DNA from 3 places in the Massilia sp. LMS1-1-1.1 genome. Region 1 is predicted to be linked to each of the others. Evidence: predicted binding sites of a transcription regulator. Region 1 holds the regulator's gene; each other region holds the start of a gene.
What was found. Region 1 encodes LexA, which represses DNA repair genes until DNA is damaged. Its sites were predicted from a motif close to ACTGTATNNNNATACAGT; they were not measured.
Positions count from the first base shown of each region.

Region 2: a site for LexA is predicted at 4,345-4,362, ahead of recA (recombinase RecA). Genes of this name have one in related genera too.
Region 3: a site for LexA is predicted at 2,704-2,721, ahead of MRBLMS1_RS05830 (PA0069 family radical SAM protein). Genes of this name have one in related genera too.

Region 1 is NZ_JBFPNG010000001.1:1,511,724-1,517,751, forward strand. It holds gene MRBLMS1_RS06950 (DUF47 domain-containing protein) at 1-189, opposite strand, end outside; gene MRBLMS1_RS06955 (replicative DNA helicase) at 284-1,669, opposite strand; gene rplI (50S ribosomal protein L9) at 1,805-2,260, opposite strand; gene rpsR (30S ribosomal protein S18) at 2,288-2,578, opposite strand; gene priB (primosomal replication protein N) at 2,604-2,903, opposite strand; gene rpsF (30S ribosomal protein S6) at 2,924-3,313, opposite strand; gene lexA (transcriptional repressor LexA) at 3,589-4,224, shown strand; gene MRBLMS1_RS06985 (cystathionine gamma-synthase family protein) at 4,293-5,534, opposite strand; gene purF (amidophosphoribosyltransferase) at 5,641-6,028, opposite strand, start outside.
Region 2 is NZ_JBFPNG010000034.1:601,985-608,012, reverse strand. It holds gene MRBLMS1_RS21530 (sodium:solute symporter family protein) at 1-1,634, opposite strand, end outside; gene MRBLMS1_RS21525 (DUF4212 domain-containing protein) at 1,631-1,945, opposite strand; gene MRBLMS1_RS21520 (sensor histidine kinase N-terminal domain-containing protein) at 1,938-3,479, opposite strand; gene MRBLMS1_RS21515 (response regulator) at 3,476-4,210, opposite strand; gene recA (recombinase RecA) at 4,466-5,569, shown strand; gene recX (recombination regulator RecX) at 5,773-6,028, shown strand, end outside.
Region 3 is NZ_JBFPNG010000001.1:1,253,334-1,259,361, reverse strand. It holds gene MRBLMS1_RS05840 (methyl-accepting chemotaxis protein) at 101-1,876, shown strand; gene MRBLMS1_RS05835 (tRNA-uridine aminocarboxypropyltransferase) at 1,948-2,655, shown strand; gene MRBLMS1_RS05830 (PA0069 family radical SAM protein) at 2,784-3,926, shown strand; gene MRBLMS1_RS05825 (gamma-glutamylcyclotransferase) at 4,022-4,612, opposite strand; gene MRBLMS1_RS05820 (LysR family transcriptional regulator) at 4,674-5,642, opposite strand; gene MRBLMS1_RS05815 (VOC family protein) at 5,769-6,028, shown strand, end outside.

The sequences.
Region 1 (6,028 bases):
TTCCACGGTGGCGTAGGTGACTTTGTCCGCCTGTTTCTCGATGCTTTCGATCGCATGCACGCGGTTTTCCAGGTCGTCGAAATTGGTCATCAGGCCGAGCATCTCTTTGGCGCCCTTGACGCACAGTTCCGCGTGCTGGTTAAACAATTCAAAAAACTTGCCCTCAGTGGGCATCAAGCGTCCAAACATGTCATTCTCCGTTAAGCATTGAGTCGTGTTATTTACTACAGAAAGCCGCCCCGTTGTCGGGGGCGGCCAATGGAATTGCCAGTGCTGCTGAGTCTTAGTCGCCTTGGTAAAGCGCCAGGCCACCACTGTAATTGCCAAATTTGGTGTACTGCCCCATGAAGGTGAGGCGGATGCTGCCGATTGGACCGTTACGTTGTTTACCGATGATGATTTCGGCCGTTCCCTTGTCCGGCGAGTCGGGGTTATACACCTCGTCGCGGTAAATGAACAGGATCACGTCGGCATCCTGCTCAATAGCGCCCGATTCGCGCAAGTCGGACATCACAGGACGTTTGTTCGGACGTTGTTCCAGCGAGCGGTTCAGCTGGGACAGCGCGATCACGGGGCAACCGAGTTCTTTCGCCAGGCCTTTCAAGCCCCGCGAAATCTCGGAAATCTCCGTGGCGCGGTTGTCGCCCGGCGTATTGGCCGACATCAGTTGCAAGTAATCGACGATGATCAGGCCCAGCTTGCCGCATTGACGCGACAAACGGCGCGAGCGGGCGCGCAATTCGATGGAATTGAGCGCTGGCGTTTCATCGATGTACAGCTGCGCGTCGTTCATCTTCTGGATCGCATTCGTCAGGCGCGGCCAGTCTTCGTCGTTCAGGCGGCCAGTACGCAAACGGTGCTGGTCGAGCTGTCCGACGGAGCCGAGCATACGCATGGCCAGCTGGGCGCCGCCCATCTCCATCGAGAACACGGCCACGGGCAAGCCGCTGTCGATGGCCACGTTTTCGCCGATGTTGACGGAAAACGCCGTCTTGCCCATCGAAGGACGGCCCGCCACGATCACCAGGTCGCCCGGCTGCAGACCCGAGGTCATGCGGTCGAGGTCGATGAAACCGGTGGGCACGCCCGTGATTTCACTCTGGTTGTCGCGGCTGTACAGTTCGTCGATGCGCTCGACCACTTGCGTCAGCAGGGGCTGGATGGCGGTCCAGCCCTGGGCGCCGCGCGCGCCTTCTTCGGCGATGGCGAAAATCTTCGATTCGGCCTCGTCAAGCATCTGCTTGACTTCCTTGCCTTGCGGGCTGAAGGCCGTGCCGGAGATATCGTCGGCGACGGTGATGAGTTTACGCAGCACGCCGCGGTCGCGCACGATCTCGGCGTAACGCCGGATGTTCGCGGCCGATGGCGTGTTTTGCGCCATGGCGTTCAGGTAAGCGAGTCCGCCCACGTCATCGGCCTTGCCGAGCTGGGTCAGGGTTTCAAAAACAGTAATGACATCGGCTGGCTTGGAAGCGTTAACCATCTTGACGATTTGCTCGAAGATGATGCGATGGTCATAGCGATAGAAATCCTCCGCATGCATGAAGTCGGCGATGCGGTCATATGCGGCATTGTCGCGCAGCAGACCACCGATGACGGATTGTTCTGCTTCGATCGAATGCGGCGGAATACGGAGGGAATCCAGTTGCGGATCAGAGGGGGCGTTCATGGCGCGAATTATACCCGCTTCGGCGTGCTGGCAAAAATAAAGGGCTGAAATTGAGCGAAAAAAAGGCCACAAAAAAGCCGGGCGAACCCGGCTTTTCATAGTGCGGCAATGCTTGCGGGCCAGGCCCGCAGACAATTACGCGTTCGCGTCTGGAACGACAGCGATAACAACTTCCACGACCACGTCGGTGTGCAGAGCAACCGAAACGTTGTGCTCGCCAACGATCTTCAGCGGGCCGGTAGGCATGCGGATTTGTGCTTTTTCAACAGCAAAACCTTGCTTGGTCAGCGCTTCAGCGATGTCGAAGTTGGTGACGGAACCGAACAGACGGCCATCAACACCAGCTTTTTGAGCAACTTGAACGGTCAGGCCGCTCAGTTTTTCGCCCTGGGCTTGCGATGCGGCCAGTTTGGCGGCAGCAGCTTTTTCCAGTTCGGCGCGCTTGACTTCGAATTCAGCCACAGCGGTTGCCGTAGCACGACGTGCCAGGCGTTGCGGGATCAGGAAGTTACGTGCGTAACCGTCTTTGACTTTGACGACTTCGCCGAGGTTACCGACGTTAACAACTTTTTCTAACAGAATGATTTGCATAGTTCTTCTCCAGGAATATCTGACCGATTAAGCGTGGTGCAGATCGGTGTATGGCAGCAGCGCGAGGAAGCGAGCGCGCTTGATTGCGGTGTCAACTTGGCGCTGGTAGTGCGCTTTGGTACCGGTCAGGCGTGCTGGCATGATCTTGCCGTTTTCTTGGACGAAGTCTTTCAGCGTGTCGACGTCTTTGTAGTCGACTTGCTCAACGTGAGCTGCGGTGAAGCGGCAGAACTTCTTGCGTTTGAACAACGGGTTTTGCTGTTTGCGTTTTTCTTTAAGCTTGAGCTTATTTTTGTCGAACTTTTTACCGAATGCCATGTCAGGCTCCTGTATCTAAAATGCGCTAGTCAGAATTGACTGCACTAAAATCAATGATGTGAAACACCAAACTCTTGCTGTTGCGGCTCTTCCTGGCCAGGAAACCCGTGAACTGATACACCCCGCCCAAGCTTGCCTGACTGAACCTGCCTGAGATTTCGCCAGCGGCTAGCGCGGCAACATCAAACTCGGTCAAACGGGCAATCCCTGCTTCCATCTGCTGCGAACTGTGTTGCAATACTGCATTCACAATCGGCAACCCTGCCGGGGTATAGCGCAATATTTCGCGCTCGGCAATGATGGCGGTTACTTGTAGCTGGTTCAGCGCACGATCCTGGTCAAGAATTAAGCTGCTGCTGCGGCTGGAGCGGCTGCTGGTGCTTCGGTGCGGTGGCTTTTGGCCGCGTCTTCGCGTTGTACCGATTTCATCATCGGCGAAGGAGCTGTTTCAGCTTTCTTCATTTTAACGGTCAGGTGACGCAACACGGCATCATTGAATTTGAATGCTGTTTCCAACTCGACCAAGGTCTCGTTGTCGCATTCGATGTTCAGGCAGATGTAGTGTGCTTTAGGCAGCTTTTGGATCGAGTAAGCCATTTGACGGCGGCCCCAATCTTCCACGCGGTGAACCGAACCGCCGCGGGTGGTTACGCTGGCTTTGTAGCGTTCGATCATCGCGGGCACTTGCTCGCTTTGGTCCGGATGGACGATAAAGACTATTTCATAATGACGCATGCAAACTCCTTCAGGTCGGATTGATAATCGCCCACCCCGGCGTCAAGACGGGTGTGGGAAGGTCAGCCGAAGATTATAACCGCCTTTTGCAAACGTTTCAATCATTCCTTCCACAAGCGCCCGAAAAGCCCGTGCGCCACCGTGCTTTCCGACCGTGGACAAGTATTTCTTGCGAAATTCGCCCAAAACACGGAAATCCCCTTGCATAGTGGGTGATACTGTACAAAAATACAGACTGTTCATATAGACAGCATTTTAGTATGCACCCACCGCTCATGATCAAGCTGACAGCACGACAAGAACAAATCCTGAACCTGATCAAGGACGCGATTGAAAACACGGGCTTTCCTCCCACCCGTGCCGAAATCGCCAATGAACTGGGTTTCAAATCGGCCAATGCGGCCGAAGAGCATTTGCAGGCCCTGGCCCGCAAGGGCGCGATCGAGATTTCGCCCGGCACCTCGCGCGGCATCCGCCTGATCGGCGCGGCCGCCGAAGCGCCGCCATCGAAAGTGCCTGCAGCCCTGCTGATGTCGCTGCCCCTGATCGGTCGGGTGGCGGCCGGTTCGCCCATCCTGGCCCAGGAAAACCTGGAAGCGAGCTACAACGTCGACCCGGCCCTGTTCTCGGCCAAACCCGACTTCCTGCTGAAGGTGCGCGGCTGGTCCATGCGCGACGCCGGCATCATGGATGGCGACTTGCTGGCCGTCAAAAAGGTCGACAGCGCCAAGAATGGCCAGATCGTCGTCGCCCGCATCGGCGACGAAGTCACCGTCAAGCGCTACAAGAAGACGGGTTCCGTCATCGAACTACTGCCGGAAAATCCCGACTTCAAGGTGATCACCGTGTCGCCCGAAGACGAGTTTGCGTTGGAAGGCCTCGCCGTCGGACTGATGCGCAGCTGGCATTAAACTGCCGCACGAAAAAAAGGGCCGCGACAGCATGACTGTCGCGGCCCTTTTACATGGTGCGCGGCTGCTTATGCGTCCAGTGCGTTGCTGAAATCTTCCAATAAGTCTGCTTCATCCTCGATACCGACGGAGACACGGATCAGGGATTCGGCAATGCCCATGCTGGCGCGGCGCTCGGCACCCATCTCGTAGAAAATCGTGTGGGCGACGGGAATGACGAGGGTGCGCGTGTCGCCGAGGTTGCTCGCGGGAATGGCCAGGTTCAGACGGTTGAGGAAATCGAAGCAGTCGATGCCATCCTTCAATTCAAAGCTGAACAGCGAGCCATAGCTGCGGAACAGCTCGGTGGCCAGCGCGTGCTGCGGGTGCGACGCCAGGCCCGGGTAATGCACGGCCGCCACTCTTGGATCCGCCTGCAACATGGTGGCCAGCGCCAGAGCGTTCGAGCAGGTGCGATCCATGCGCAAGGCCATGGTTTCCGCGCCGACAGCGATATGGTGCGCCGCTTCCGGCCCCAGCGACGCGCCGAAATCGCGCAAGGCCTTGGCGCGGATTTGCGCGATGCCCCATTGCGCGGGCGCCGCCTTCTTGTAATTCTCGAAGATGTTCGGATACTGCGTCCAGTCGAACACGCCCGTGTCCGTCAAGCTGCCGCCAAGGGCATTACCGTGGCCGCCGATGGACTTCGTCAGTGCATTGACCACCAGGCCCGCGCCCACGGCTTTCGGGCGGAACAGGTACGGCGTCGTCATCGTGTTGTCGACGATGTACAAGATGCCCTTTTCGCGGCACAAGTCGCCGATTTTTTTCAGGTCGGCGATCTGCGTGCGCGGATTGGCGATGGTTTCCACGAACACGATGCGCGTGGCCGGCGTAATGGCGGCCGCCACGTTGGCGACGTCCGTGGCGTCGACGAACGACACAGCCATGCCCTGCCCCGTCACCGTTTGCCACAGGCTGTTGGTGTTGCCAAACAAAAAGGCCGACGACACGACATGGTCACCCGCGCGCAGCAACGATTGCACGACGGCGCCGATGGCGCCCATGCCGGTGGCAAAACACAAGGTCGCCACGCCGTCTTCCATCTTGTTGACCTTGTCTTCCAGCGCGGAAACGGTCGGGTTACCCTGGCGGCCGTAGCGGAAACCCGCTTCCTTGCCCTGGAACACGGAAGCAAGCTGGCGCGCATCGGCGTAACCGAAAGCAACGGAAGTATGCACGGGCTTGTGCAGCGAGCCGTGTTCGATGCCCTTGCGGCGGTCGTTGTGCAGGATGGTGGTGGTGAAGCCGTAGGTTTTTTTGGTGGTCATGGTGGAAGTTCCGGAGTTCGATTTGCCGCGTAACCCAAGGCAAATGCCGGGGTCAGACCTGAAGGTCCGACCCCGAAAAAAAGCCCGGCATCGGCCGGGCAGGTACTTATGCTTCCGTTGTCGCCAGGTTCAGGTTCAGCTGGGAACGCGGCGTATCTTCGGGCGCTGCCGCCTTCGGATGGTGGCGCGCATATTCCAGGCGGTCCAGGTATTCCTGCGACACGTCGCCCGTCACGTAGATACCATCGAAGCACGACGCCTCGAAGTTGGTCAGGGCCGGGTTGACGTCGGCGATCGCCTGCTTCAGCGCGCCGATATCCTGGTAGACCAGGTAGTCGGCCGTGATTTCGCGGCACACTTCTTCCGTCGTGCGGCCGTAGGCGATCAGCTCGTCGCGCGTCGGCATGTCGATGCCGTACACGTTCGGGTAGATCACCGGTGGCGCGGCCGAAGCGAAGATGACCTTCGTCGCGCCCGCTTCGCGCGCCATCTGC
Region 2 (6,028 bases), on a different contig from region 1:
GTGGAAGCCGTGGGATCGACCACCTTGTAATAGACGTCGTGCGACAGGGCGTTCGAGATGGCCAGCAGCAAGCCATCGGCCGTCGACAGGGCGGCGGCCAGGCCGCCTGCCGCCACCAGGCCGGAAATCACGTAGGGCAAGCCGGCGATCTCTGGCGTGGCCAGCACCAGCACGTCGGCATCAATGGAAATTTCCGCCAGTTGCACGATGCCGTCGCGGTTGACATCGACGATGCTGATCAGGGGACTGAGTTTGTCCACGTTGGCCCAGTACGACACCCAGGTGGGCAGGTTCGCGTATTGCGTGCCCACGAGCGCCGAGTAAATATCGTACTTGACCAGCACGGCCAGCGCGGGAATCGTGAGATAGATCAACAAGATGAAGAACAGGGTCCAGAACACGGAGACGCGCGTTTCGTGCACGGAGGGGGTGGTGTACGATCGCATGAGGATATGCGGCAGGGCGGCCGTGCCCAGCATCATGCAAAACACGAGTGCCAGGAAATTGTTGCGCTTGATGTCGGACTGTTCGCGGTCCGCAGCGGGAAACGGCTGCGCGTGCGGAATGATCGGCTCGGCGCGTTTCTGGTTCTGTGCCTGCGCTGCCTGCCACAGCACGCGCGCCTCGTCCGGGCTTTTCGGATAGGCGATCAGGTAGCGCTCTGCGTTGCGGATGTCGAACAGCGAGGTATTGCGCTGGCGCAAACTATCGAGCTGGCGCTGGGCCGTCAGGCGGCCTTGTTCCCAGGAACCGGGCAAGCCGTCAATGCGCGCCTGGTAGCTTTGCGCGCGCTGGCGGAAGATGGCGCGCACTTCGTTTTCTTTCGGGTCCGCTTCCAGCACGTGTTCGCGCGCGCTCAGTTGCGTCAGCACCTTGCCGTAGGCGATCTGCGGCACGGGATTGTCCGCATGCTTGACCGACAGCCACATGGCGGGAATCAGAAAGGCGACGAGGATGATGATGTACTGCGCCACCTGTGTCCAGGTGATGGCGCGCATGCCGCCCAGAAAGGAGCACACGAGAATGCTGGCCAGGCCCAGGAAGATGCCGACGGAAAAATCCACGCCCGTGAAGCGCGAGGCGATCAGGCCGACGGCGTAGATCTGCGCCACCACATAGGTAAACGATACGATGATGGTGGCGGCCACGGCCACCACGCGCACGCTGGCGCCCCGTTTGTCGGTACCGCTGCCGTAGCGGGCGGCGAGGAAATCGGGAATCGTGTACTGGCTGAATTTGCGCAGGTAGGGCGCGATCAATAGCGCCACCAGGCAATAGCCGCCCGTCCAGCCCATGATGAAGGCCAGGCCGTCGAAGCCGTTCAGGTACAGGCCGCCGGCCAGGCTGATGAAGCTGGCCGCCGAGATCCAGTCGGCGGCCGTGGCCATGCCGTTGAACATGGCTGGCACCCGGCGCCCCGCCACATAGTATTCGGTGACGTTCGAGGTGCGGCTGATGACGCCGATGGTGGCGTACAGGGTGATGGTGACGAGCATGAACAGGTAGCCGATCCACGCGCGCGGCATGCCTTCCTGTTCCAGCACGGACAGGGCCAGCAGGAAGGCGGCGAAACCGGCCGTAAACAGCAGGTAGTAGCGGCTCAGCCGGGCAAAGAAGCTGCGCTGGCCGCTCATGCGTGCTCCTCGGCATGGAAGTCCCGGTCGAGGCGCCGCATGCGCCACGCATAGAAGGCGATGATGGCCAGGTACACGAGCGAGGCGCCCTGGGCCGCCATATAGAAGGGCAGCGGCCAGCCGAACAGGTTCAGGTGCAGCAGCTCGCGCGCATAGAACACGGTCAGGAAGCCCGTCAGCAGCCACACCAGCAGCAGGATGGCCGTCAGGCGCCGCGTCTTGCGCCAGTGCATATCGCGGCGCGCCTGCAGCTCGGGGCTGGGCGTGCGCGCCGGCCGCGTCGGGGCAACGGGTGGGCTCGGCTTATCCATACGTGACGTCATCCTCTTCTGGCGCGTCCGGCAACAGCAGGGCGATGCTCAGGCGCAGCAGGGTGCCCGGCAGCTTCGGCGACTGTGCGCGCGGATTGTTAAAAATATCGACTTCGGCGCCGTGCTGCTGCGCAATTTCTCGCACGATGGCCAGGCCCAGGCCGCTACCGTCGACATTGCTGCCGAGAATGCGGTAAAAGCGCTCGAACACGTGCGCCCGCTCGGCCGGCGCAATGCCTGGCCCCGTATCTTCCACCTCCAGAATGGCCAGTTCCAGGGTGCTGCGCACGCGCACCGTGACGCTGCCACCGGACGGCGTGTAGCGCAGGGCGTTGTCGATCAGATTGCTCAGCAGCTCGCGCAGCATCATGGGATTGCCGGAAATCATGATCGAATAGGCAGGCTGTTCGAAGCCCAGGTCGATATGCTGGGCAAACGAGGCTTGCACCCAGTCCTGCACCACGCCGCGCGCCAGTTCGCTCAGTTCGATCGGTTCGAACGCCGTGCCCGCCTGCGGCTGGTTTTCCGCGCGCGCCAGGGCCAGCAACTGGTTGACGAGGCGCGTGGCCGCTTCCGAACTTTTCGCCAGCTGCAGCAGCGAGCGGTGGATCTCGTCGTGGTCGGTCTGGCGCAGGGCCAGCTCCGATTGCATGCGCATGCCGGCCAGCGGTGTCTTCATCTGGTGCGCTGCATCGGCGATGAAGCGTTTCTGCATGTCGATCGACAGCGACAGCCGCGAGAGCATTTCGTTGAGCGAACCGACCAGCGGCGTGATTTCCTCGGGTACCTGGCCCGATTCGATCGGAGATAAATCGTCAGGTGGACGGGCGCGTATGCGTTCCTGCAATTGCGCCAGCGGCGACAGGCCGCGCGCCAGGGCAAACCAGACGAGAGCCAGGATCACGGGCAGGATGATGAACTGCGGCAAAATCACGCCCTTGATGATTTCATTGGCCAGCTGGGCGCGTTTTTCCAGCGTCTCGGCCACTTGCACCAGCGCGCGGTTTTGCTCATCGTCGTTGCTGGAAGGAATATCGAGATAGCTGAACGCCACGCGCACGGGCGTGCCGTGGATGGTGTCGTTGCGAAACAGCACCATGCCGCTGCGGTATTTGTCGGCGTCCTGCGGCGGCGGCAAATCGCGGTCGCCGGCCAGGTATTCGCCGCGCGGGCCCACCACCAGGTAATACAGGGTGTCGACATCGTCGCCGCGCAGCAAGTCGCGGCCGTTATTATTGCTGCTGTTCTTGTCCGGCGCGCGGCGCAGCATGGCGCCATCGGCCTGCTTGACCTGCTGCGTGAGCACCGTCACGCTGTCTTCCAGCGCATGGTCGAATGGTTGATTGGCGATGCTCTTGGCCACCAGATAGGTGATGGCGATGCTCATCGGCCACAGCAGCAGCAGGGGGGCCAGCATCCAGTCGAGGATTTCGCCGAACAGCGAATGCTCGATCGTGTCGTCCTGCTCCGTGGTGGGCGGCTCGAACCAGTCGTCGTCGTCCGGCTCGTCCGCTGGCGCCTCGCGCGCCTTCACTTGCTGGCGGGTCCGCTGGCCGGGCTTGCCGACTCGCCCGCTTCGGCGTTCAGGCGCGCCGCTTCCGAGTATTTTTCCAGGCAATAGCCGAGGCCGCGCACGGTGGCGATGCGCACGCCGCCCACTTCGATCTTCTTGCGCAGGCGGTGCACATACACTTCGATGGCGTTGTTCGACACTTCCTCGCCCCATTCGCACAGATGGTCGACCAGCTGCTCTTTCGAGACGAGGCGGCCGGTGCGGCCCAGCAAGATTTCCAGCAAGCCCAGTTCGCGCGCCGACAGGTCGAGCATCTGGTCGTTGATGTAGGCGCTGCGCCCCACCTGGTCGTAGCTGAGGGGGCCGTGCTTGATGATGGTGGCGCCGCCGCCGGCGCCGCGGCGCGTCAGGGCGCGCACTCTTGCCTCCAGTTCCGACAAGGCGAACGGCTTGGCCATATAATCATCGGCACCGAGGTCGAGGCCATTTACGCGTTGTTCGATGGAATCGGCGGCCGTCAGGATCAGCACCGGCAGCAGCGAGGCGCGCGCGCGCAGGCGGCGCAGCACTTCCAGGCCGGACATTTTCGGCAGGCCCAGGTCGAGAATCAGCAAGTCGAATTCCTGGGTGGACAGGGCCGTATCGGCTTCCTGGCCCGTCTTGACGTAGTCGATCGCATAACCGGACTGGCGCAGCGAGCGGGTCAGGCCATCGGCCAGCACGCTGTCATCTTCGGCAAGTAAAATACGCATGGTGCACTTCCTATGCTTTGCGGCGGTAGAAGCTTGTATTGTGTTTCATTTTCCGCAAGGTGGCGAATTTTTATGAAAATCCGCGGTTGTATTGATCTGTTTCAAAACAAATCCACGTTCCGCTTGCATTGATCACTGTTTTTTTATACAGTACTGTCTGTGTAAAGAATTTAACCCACTGGCGCTATCGCAGGCTGCACGGTTCACGTAGATGCGTCACGTGAATCCGCAACTGTAGAACGGCTGAAAGAACATATGGACGATAAAAAAGCTGTAGTACCCGCATCGGAAAAAGCCAAGGCGCTCGCCGCCGCACTGGCGCAGATCGAGAAGCAGTTTGGCAAAGGTTCGGTCATGCGCATGGATGCCAGCGCACCGATCGAAGAAGTGCAAGTCGTGTCGACCGGTTCGCTCGGCCTCGATATCGCGCTGGGCGTGGGCGGCTTGCCGCGCGGCCGCGTGGTGGAAATCTACGGTCCGGAATCGTCGGGTAAAACCACCTTGACCCTGCAAACCATCGCCGAAATGCAAAAACTGGGCGGCACGTGCGCCTTTATCGATGCCGAGCACGCGCTCGACGTCGGCTACGCGCAAAAGCTGGGCGTGAACCTGCACGAATTGCTGATCTCGCAACCGGACACGGGCGAGCAGGCGCTGGAAATCTGCGACGCCCTCGTGCGTTCGGGCAGTGTCGACCTCGTCGTCATCGACTCCGTGGCCGCACTGACGCCACGCGCCGAGATCGAAGGCGACATGGGTGATTCCCTGCCAGGCCTGCAAGCGCGTCTGATGTCGCAAGCCCTGCGCAAGCTGACCGGTTCCATCAACCGCACCAATACCCTGGTCATCTTCATCAACCAGATCCGCATGAAGATCGGCGTGATGTTCGGCAGCCCGGAAACAACCACGGGCGGCAATGCGCTGAAATTCTACGCCTCCGTGCGTCTGGACATCCGCCGCACCGGCTCGATCAAGTCCGGCGATGAAGTGATCGGCAACGAAACCAAGGTCAAGGTCGTCAAGAACAAGATCGCGCCACCGTTCAAGGAAGCGCACTTCGACATTCTGTACGGCGCAGGCACCTCGCGCGAAGGCGAAATCCTGGACCTGGGCTCGGATGCCAAGATCGTGGAAAAATCCGGTTCGTGGTACAGCTACAACGGCGAACGCATCGGCCAGGGCAAGGACAACGCCCGCGCCTTCCTGCAAGAGCGTCCTGCGCTGGCCCGCGAAATCGAAAACAAGGTCCGCGCTTCGCTGGGCGTGCGCGAACTGCCGCCGCTGGCTGCTGAAAAGCCGGAAAAAGCGGACAAAGCCGCCGACAAGGCTGCCAAGGCTGCGGAAGCCAAGGCAGAGTAGGCCGGATTAGCGCGGCAAAGCCGCGCGTAATCCGACAACACTACAGACGCCAACAATGTTGTCGGATTACGGCCCAAGGGGCCTAATCCGACTTACGCATGGCTTGCCGCAAGGTGTGACCAAGATCGCCGTCCCGCGCTGTTGCGCCGGGCGGCGATTGTGTTTGGGTGATGTGATCGTGGAATGAAAGACAAGGTGGGTGTATGGCCGCAGTACAACTAAGCCTGAAGGGCAGGGCGCTACGCTTTTTGTCGATGCGTGAACATAGCCGCATGGAATTGCGGCGCAAGCTGCAGCGCCATGCGCAAGAGGGCGATGATGTGGAAGCCTTGCTCGACAGCCTGGAACAAGCCAACTGGCTGTCGCAGGAGCGCTTTTCCGAGTCGCTGATCCACCGCCGCTCGGCCCGCTTCGGCAATAGCCGCATCATGGCCGAATTGCAAAGCCATGGCATCGGTG
Region 3 (6,028 bases), 260 kb from region 1:
GTTCGTGATTGCCGCACGGCGGATGACTGCTATATTGATACGTAGCAGTCAGTCGGTTTCGTGGCGTCTGTGCATTGTTTTTTCAGATAGGAATCACGCAATGAAAAACCTCAAAATCGGCGTACGTCTCGGTGGAGGTTTTGCCGCCGTCCTGCTCCTGTTGACCAGCCTGACCGTGGTGGGCATCGTGCAGATGCAAAGCGCCAGCAAGGAAACCGATGCGCTCGTCAATGTCAAGGTGCGCAACGAGCGCCTGATCGGTGAATGGACCAAAGTCATTGAGGTGAACGCGGCGCGCACGGCGGCCGCCTGGAAGGTCAGCGACCCCGAACACCAGAAGCAATTTGAAAAGGAAATGGCGGTTTCGTCGGCACGCGCCACGGAAATTCAGAACGATATCGGCAAGAGCCAGCTGAGCGCCGAAGAGCAAGCGCTGTACCAGGACGTGCTGAGCACGCGCAAGGCTTACACGGAAGTGCGCAAGAATGTGTTCAAGGCCAAGAATGCGGGCGATCTTGAACTGGGCAAGCGCCTGTACGAAGGCGACATGGGCGTCAAGCGCGACATCTACCTGGCGTCGCTGAAGAAGCTGGAAGTGCTGGAAGCCAAATTGCTCGATGAATCAGCCGCGCAAATCCGTTCGCGCTATGAAAGCGGCCGTCTGCTGCTGATCTCGTTGGGCGTGGCCGCCATCTTGCTCGGCATCGCCTGCGCGTACTGGATCACGCGCTCGATCACGCGCCCCATCACGCGTGCCGTCGAGGTGGCGGAAGCCGTGTCCGCTGGTGACCTGACCAGCCATATTGTCGTGGAAAGCCGCGATGAAACGGGGCAATTGATGCATGCGCTGAAAAACATGAACGATAAACTGGTCAGTATCGTGGGTCAGGTGCGCGCCGGCACCGAATCGATCAGCACGGCGTCGAGCGAAATTGCCGCCGGCAACCTGGACTTGTCGTCGCGCACGGAAGAGCAGGCCAGTTCGCTGGAAGAGACGGCGTCTTCCATGGAAGAGCTGACCTCCACCGTGAAACTCAACGCCGACAATGCGCGCAGCGCCAACCAGCTGGCCATCGACGCCTCGCAGATCGCCAGCAAGGGTGGGGTGGTGGTCTCGGAAGTGGTCAGCACCATGGGCTCGATCAACGATTCCTCGCGCAAGATCGTCGATATCATCAGCGTCATCGACGCCATCGCCTTCCAGACGAATATCCTGGCCTTGAACGCGGCCGTGGAGGCGGCCCGGGCCGGCGAGCAGGGCCGTGGTTTTGCCGTCGTCGCTTCCGAGGTGCGCAACCTGGCGCAGCGCTCGAGCGCGGCGGCCAAGGAAATCAAGGGCTTGATCGACGATTCCGTGCAAAAGGTCGAGGCCGGTTCGCAACTGGTGGACAAGGCGGGCCGCACCATGGACGAGATCGTGCAAAGCATCAGCCATGTGACGCAGATCATGAACCAGATCACCGACGCCAGCGATGAACAGCGCACCGGCATCGAGCAAGTCAACCGGGCCATCGGCCAGATGGACCAGGTGACGCAGCAAAACGCGGCCCTGGTGGAAGAAGCGGCCGCGGCGGCCGAATCCATGCAGGAGCAAGCGGCCAAGCTGGCCGAGGTGGTGGGCGTGTTCAAGCTCGACGCAACGCAACACTATGTTGCGGCCAGTGCTGGCCCGTCCGTGACGGCGTCTGCGCCAGCTGCCATGCGACCTGCGACGCGACCTGTCACCAGGCCCACCATTCAGCCCGCAAGGCACCGCGCGCCGGTGCCAGCCATGGCGGCACCCGCGCCGGGCAAGGCTGCGCAAGCGGACGCCGTGCGTGCACGCGCGCCGAAGGCACCGGTGGCATCCGGCGCCGACGAGTGGGAAGAGTTTTAAGCGCAAACTCCCTTTGGCATGGCGTGGGCGCTACAATCGCGGCTTGAAGACAGCCGCGAACGCGCTCCGCCATGACCACCCGCCGTACCTCCAGCCATCCGTCCAGTAATACCTCGAGCCATGCCTCCAGCTCTACCGCTGCATCGTCCTCCCTGGCGGAACCCGCCAAACGGGCGCGCTGCCCGGCCTGCCTGCGCGCCGTGTCCAGTTGCATCTGCCGCTGGATCGCCCCCGTTTCCCACGCGGTGGAAGTGCTGATCCTCCAGCATCCGCTGGAAGTCCACAATGCCAAGGGCAGCGCCCGCTTGCTGCACCTGAGCCTGCCCAACAGCCGCATGCTGACGGGCGAGCAGTTTGCCCCCGATGTTCTCGCCGGGCTGCTGGCCGGCAAGCACAATGTGCTGCTGTACCCGGATACGCCAGGCGACCGTTCGCTGGGCATCGCGCCGCCGCCAGCGCTCGACCCCGCCACCTTGCTCGATCCCACCCAATTGCGGCTGGTGGTGCTGGACGCCACCTGGCGCAAAAGCCGCAAGATGCTGTATCTGAATCCCCCCTTGCAACAGTTGCCGCGTCTGCCCCTGCGCGATACGCCCGCCTCCCATTACCTGATCCGCAAGGCGCACGCGCCAGATCAGTTATCGACTCTGGAAGCAACGTGCTATGCCTTGATGCAGTTGGAGCAGGATGCGGCCCGCTTCGTTCCCTTGATCGCGGCATTTGACGGTTTTGTCGCGCAGCAGTTGAGTTATGTCATGCCTCAGGGTGAAAAAGCTTGAAATAGCACCATGGCAGCCCTTGATATTGGCCGGACAGCGGCATAGTATACTGTACGTATATACAGTTGATGGGGCCGTTCATGAAAGCAATCATTCCAGAGCATGATGACAGCTTCGCCGGGCAAGCCATGCTGCCGCCGCAATCGCTGAAAGCTCACAAGGGGCGCGGGGCCGTCTCGAACCTGCAAGGGCGCTATGAGGTGCACGCGCGCGCCGGTTTCGATGATGGCTGGAGCGTGGGCGGCCAGGATGAGGCAGCCGGGGAAGAGGTGGCGCCGGGCTGGAAGACGCAGGTCAGCGACGAGCAGGCGCGCACCATCCTCACGCGCAACGCTTCGCCCGATTTGCCGTTCAATGTCTCGCTGAACCCGTACCGGGGCTGTGAACACGGCTGCATTTATTGCTTTGCTCGCCCCACGCACAGCTATCTGGGCCTGTCGCCGGGCCTGGACTTCGAAAGCCGGATCTACGCCAAGGTGAACGCCCCTGAACTGTTGCGGCGCGAGCTGGCCAGGCCGTCGTACGTGCCCGAACCGATCGCCCTCGGCGTCAATACCGATGCGTATCAGCCGTGCGAACGCGAGCGGCAGCTGACGCGGCGCGTGCTGGAAGTGCTGCAGGAGTGCGACCACCCCGTGGCGCTGATCACGAAATCGTCGCTGATCGAGCGCGATATCGACATTCTGGCACCCATGGCGGCCAGGCATCTGGCGGCCGTGGCCGTTACTGTCACCACGCTCGACCCGGCCATCGCGCGCACCCTGGAACCGCGCGCGGCCGCCCCGGCGCGGCGGCTGCGCACCATCCGCACCCTGACGGAGGCGGGTATCCCCGTGGGCGTGAGCATCGCGCCCATCATCCCGTTCGTGACGGAACCGGAAATCGAGCAGCTGCTCGAAGCCGTGCGCGACGCTGGCGCCATCCATGCCCATTACGTGGTGCTGCGTCTGCCGTGGGAAGTGAGTCCGCTGTTTCAGCAATGGCTGGAAGCACATTTCCCGGAACGTGCCCAGCGCGTGATGAACCGGGTGCGCGAAATGCGTGGCGGCAAGGATTACGACAGCGCGTTCGGCGCGCGCATGCGGGGCGAAGGCGTGTGGGCCGACCTCATCCGCCAGCGCTTTGAAAAGGCCGTGCACCGGCTGGGGCTGCATGGCAAGGGCGGCCGCTTCAAGCAGCTCGATTGCACGCAGTTCCGCCGGCCGCTGGTGGTGCCGCCGTTGGGAAACAAGGCAAAAGGGGGCAATGCGGGACAGCTGGATTTGTTTTAAGAAGTTAAGCCAAGTTAAGTCGTCGTTACCGCTGCTGGGGCGGAGGCGCTGCGGCGCTATCGTGTAGGGCTAACGTGTAGCGCTAGCGTGTAGCATTATCCTGCAGCGTTATCCTGTGCAGGTGCCTGCATCTGCGCCAGATGTTGCTCGATGGCAAAGACATGCGGATCGCTCTTGCCCAGCTCGCGCAAGGCGCTGGCCAAGTGCAGCAGGTATTCGCTGTTAGGACCGCTGGGGCCGTTTGATCGGGCGATCTGGCGCGCGATGTCCAGTTCCGGGGCGGCACCGAGGAAGGCGGCGTTTTCCTCGTTGGCGATGTACACCAGGCCTTCGACCTTGCCGTCGTCCTCGAAGGTGATGTCGGTGGCCAGGCGCAAATAGCCGTTCTTTTCGCGGTGGTCGAGGTGGGCGAAGACTTCGGGCGTGATCAGGTAAGCCATGCCGTCGCACACGGCGCCAGCCTGCGGCACGATGGTGGCGACCCTGCCCGGCGCCATCGGCGTGCCCCGGTGGTCGTGCGATCCCTGCCAGAAGCGCCGCGTCCAGCCGGCAATGCTGGCGGGACGGCGTTCGATGTAGGGAAAATCGGCCTTGTAGATCAGCGAGCCATAGCCGAACAGCCAGACCTGTGCATGGCCGTCGAATTTGTTCATGCGCTGGTTGACGGCGATGGTGGCGGCGTCGATGGCGGACAGGTCGTTCTGGGCAGGCTGGGTCATGGCGTAGGCGGCAAGGGGCGATGCGCCATTATAAAGCGGCGCCAGCCGGGCCGCCTGCCGGCAGGGCGTCGCGTGCCGCGCCGCTGCCCGCCCCCACGTTCCATTCGTGCGTCTCGACAAAGCGGAACAGGAAGGCCATGAAGCTTTCGGCCGCCGGCGACAGCGAACGGCCCGTCTTCGTGTAGACGAAAAAGCGCCGCGTCAGTTCCGGCTCATGCAGGGCGCGCATGTGCAATTTATATAGTTTCACCATCGGTTCCGCGTACGGCAGGCAGACCGTGATGCCCAAGTTGGCGCTGACCATGGCCAGCGCCGTCGTCATGAAGGTCACTTCGTTATACGGGTTGAGCGACAACTCGCGAAACGCGCCGTGCATGTCGCGCAGCAGGCGTTCCGTGAACTGGCCCTGCAGCGAAATGAACGGGTAGTCGCCCACGTCGGCCCAGGTGACCCTTTCCTTTTGCTGCAGCGGGTGCTGCTCGGGGAAGACCAGCACGAAGGGCATCTCGAACAGTGCCTGCGCGGCGATTTCCGCCGTCGGATCGCGTTCGGGGCCGATGCCGAAATCGACTTCGCCGCTGAACACGCGCGCCGAGACATTCTCCACGGGGCAGTCGACGAGGCGCAGCTGCACGTCCGGGTGCGCCTGGCGATAGGCGGCGATCACCTCCGGCAGCAGGGTGCAGGCCATCATCTGCGGCGCGGCGATGCGCACCATGCCCGTTTTCAGGGCCTTGCGCTGGGCAATGCCGGCCATGGCGCCATCGAGGTCCTCGATCATCTTTTCAAACAGCGGATACAGTTCGCGGCCGATTTCCGACAGCTGCGTCTTGCGCGTGCTGCGCTCGACCACGCGCACGCCCAGCACGCTTTCCAGTTCCTTGATCAAGCCGCTCAAGGCCGATTGCGTTACGTGCAGGTATTCGGCGGCCAGGGTAAAACTGCCGGTCTTGGCCAGCGCCACGAAGGCGCGCATTTGCCGCAGGCTGGGACTCATAAGATAATCCGATAAATCAATGGTTAAAAATTGTTTGTATGATAGCTGTAACTCGATTCTAATGGTGAAAAGCTGAAAAACAGGCCAGCCAACGCGCCCACGGCGCCATCCATTGGAGACAAGCACATGAAGATCAAGCAAATCCACCACGTCGCCTACCGCTGCATCGACGCGAAGAAAACCGTCGAGTGGTACGTCAAGCATTTGAACATGAATTTCGTCCTCGCCATCGCCGAAGACCTGGTACCGTCGACCAAGGCGCCGGACCCGTACATGCACGTTTTCCTCGACGCGGGCCATGGTAATGTGCTGGCCTTTTTCGAGTTGCCGACGCAGCCGCCGATGGACCGCGACCGCAATACCCCGGCCTGGGTGCAGCATCTGGC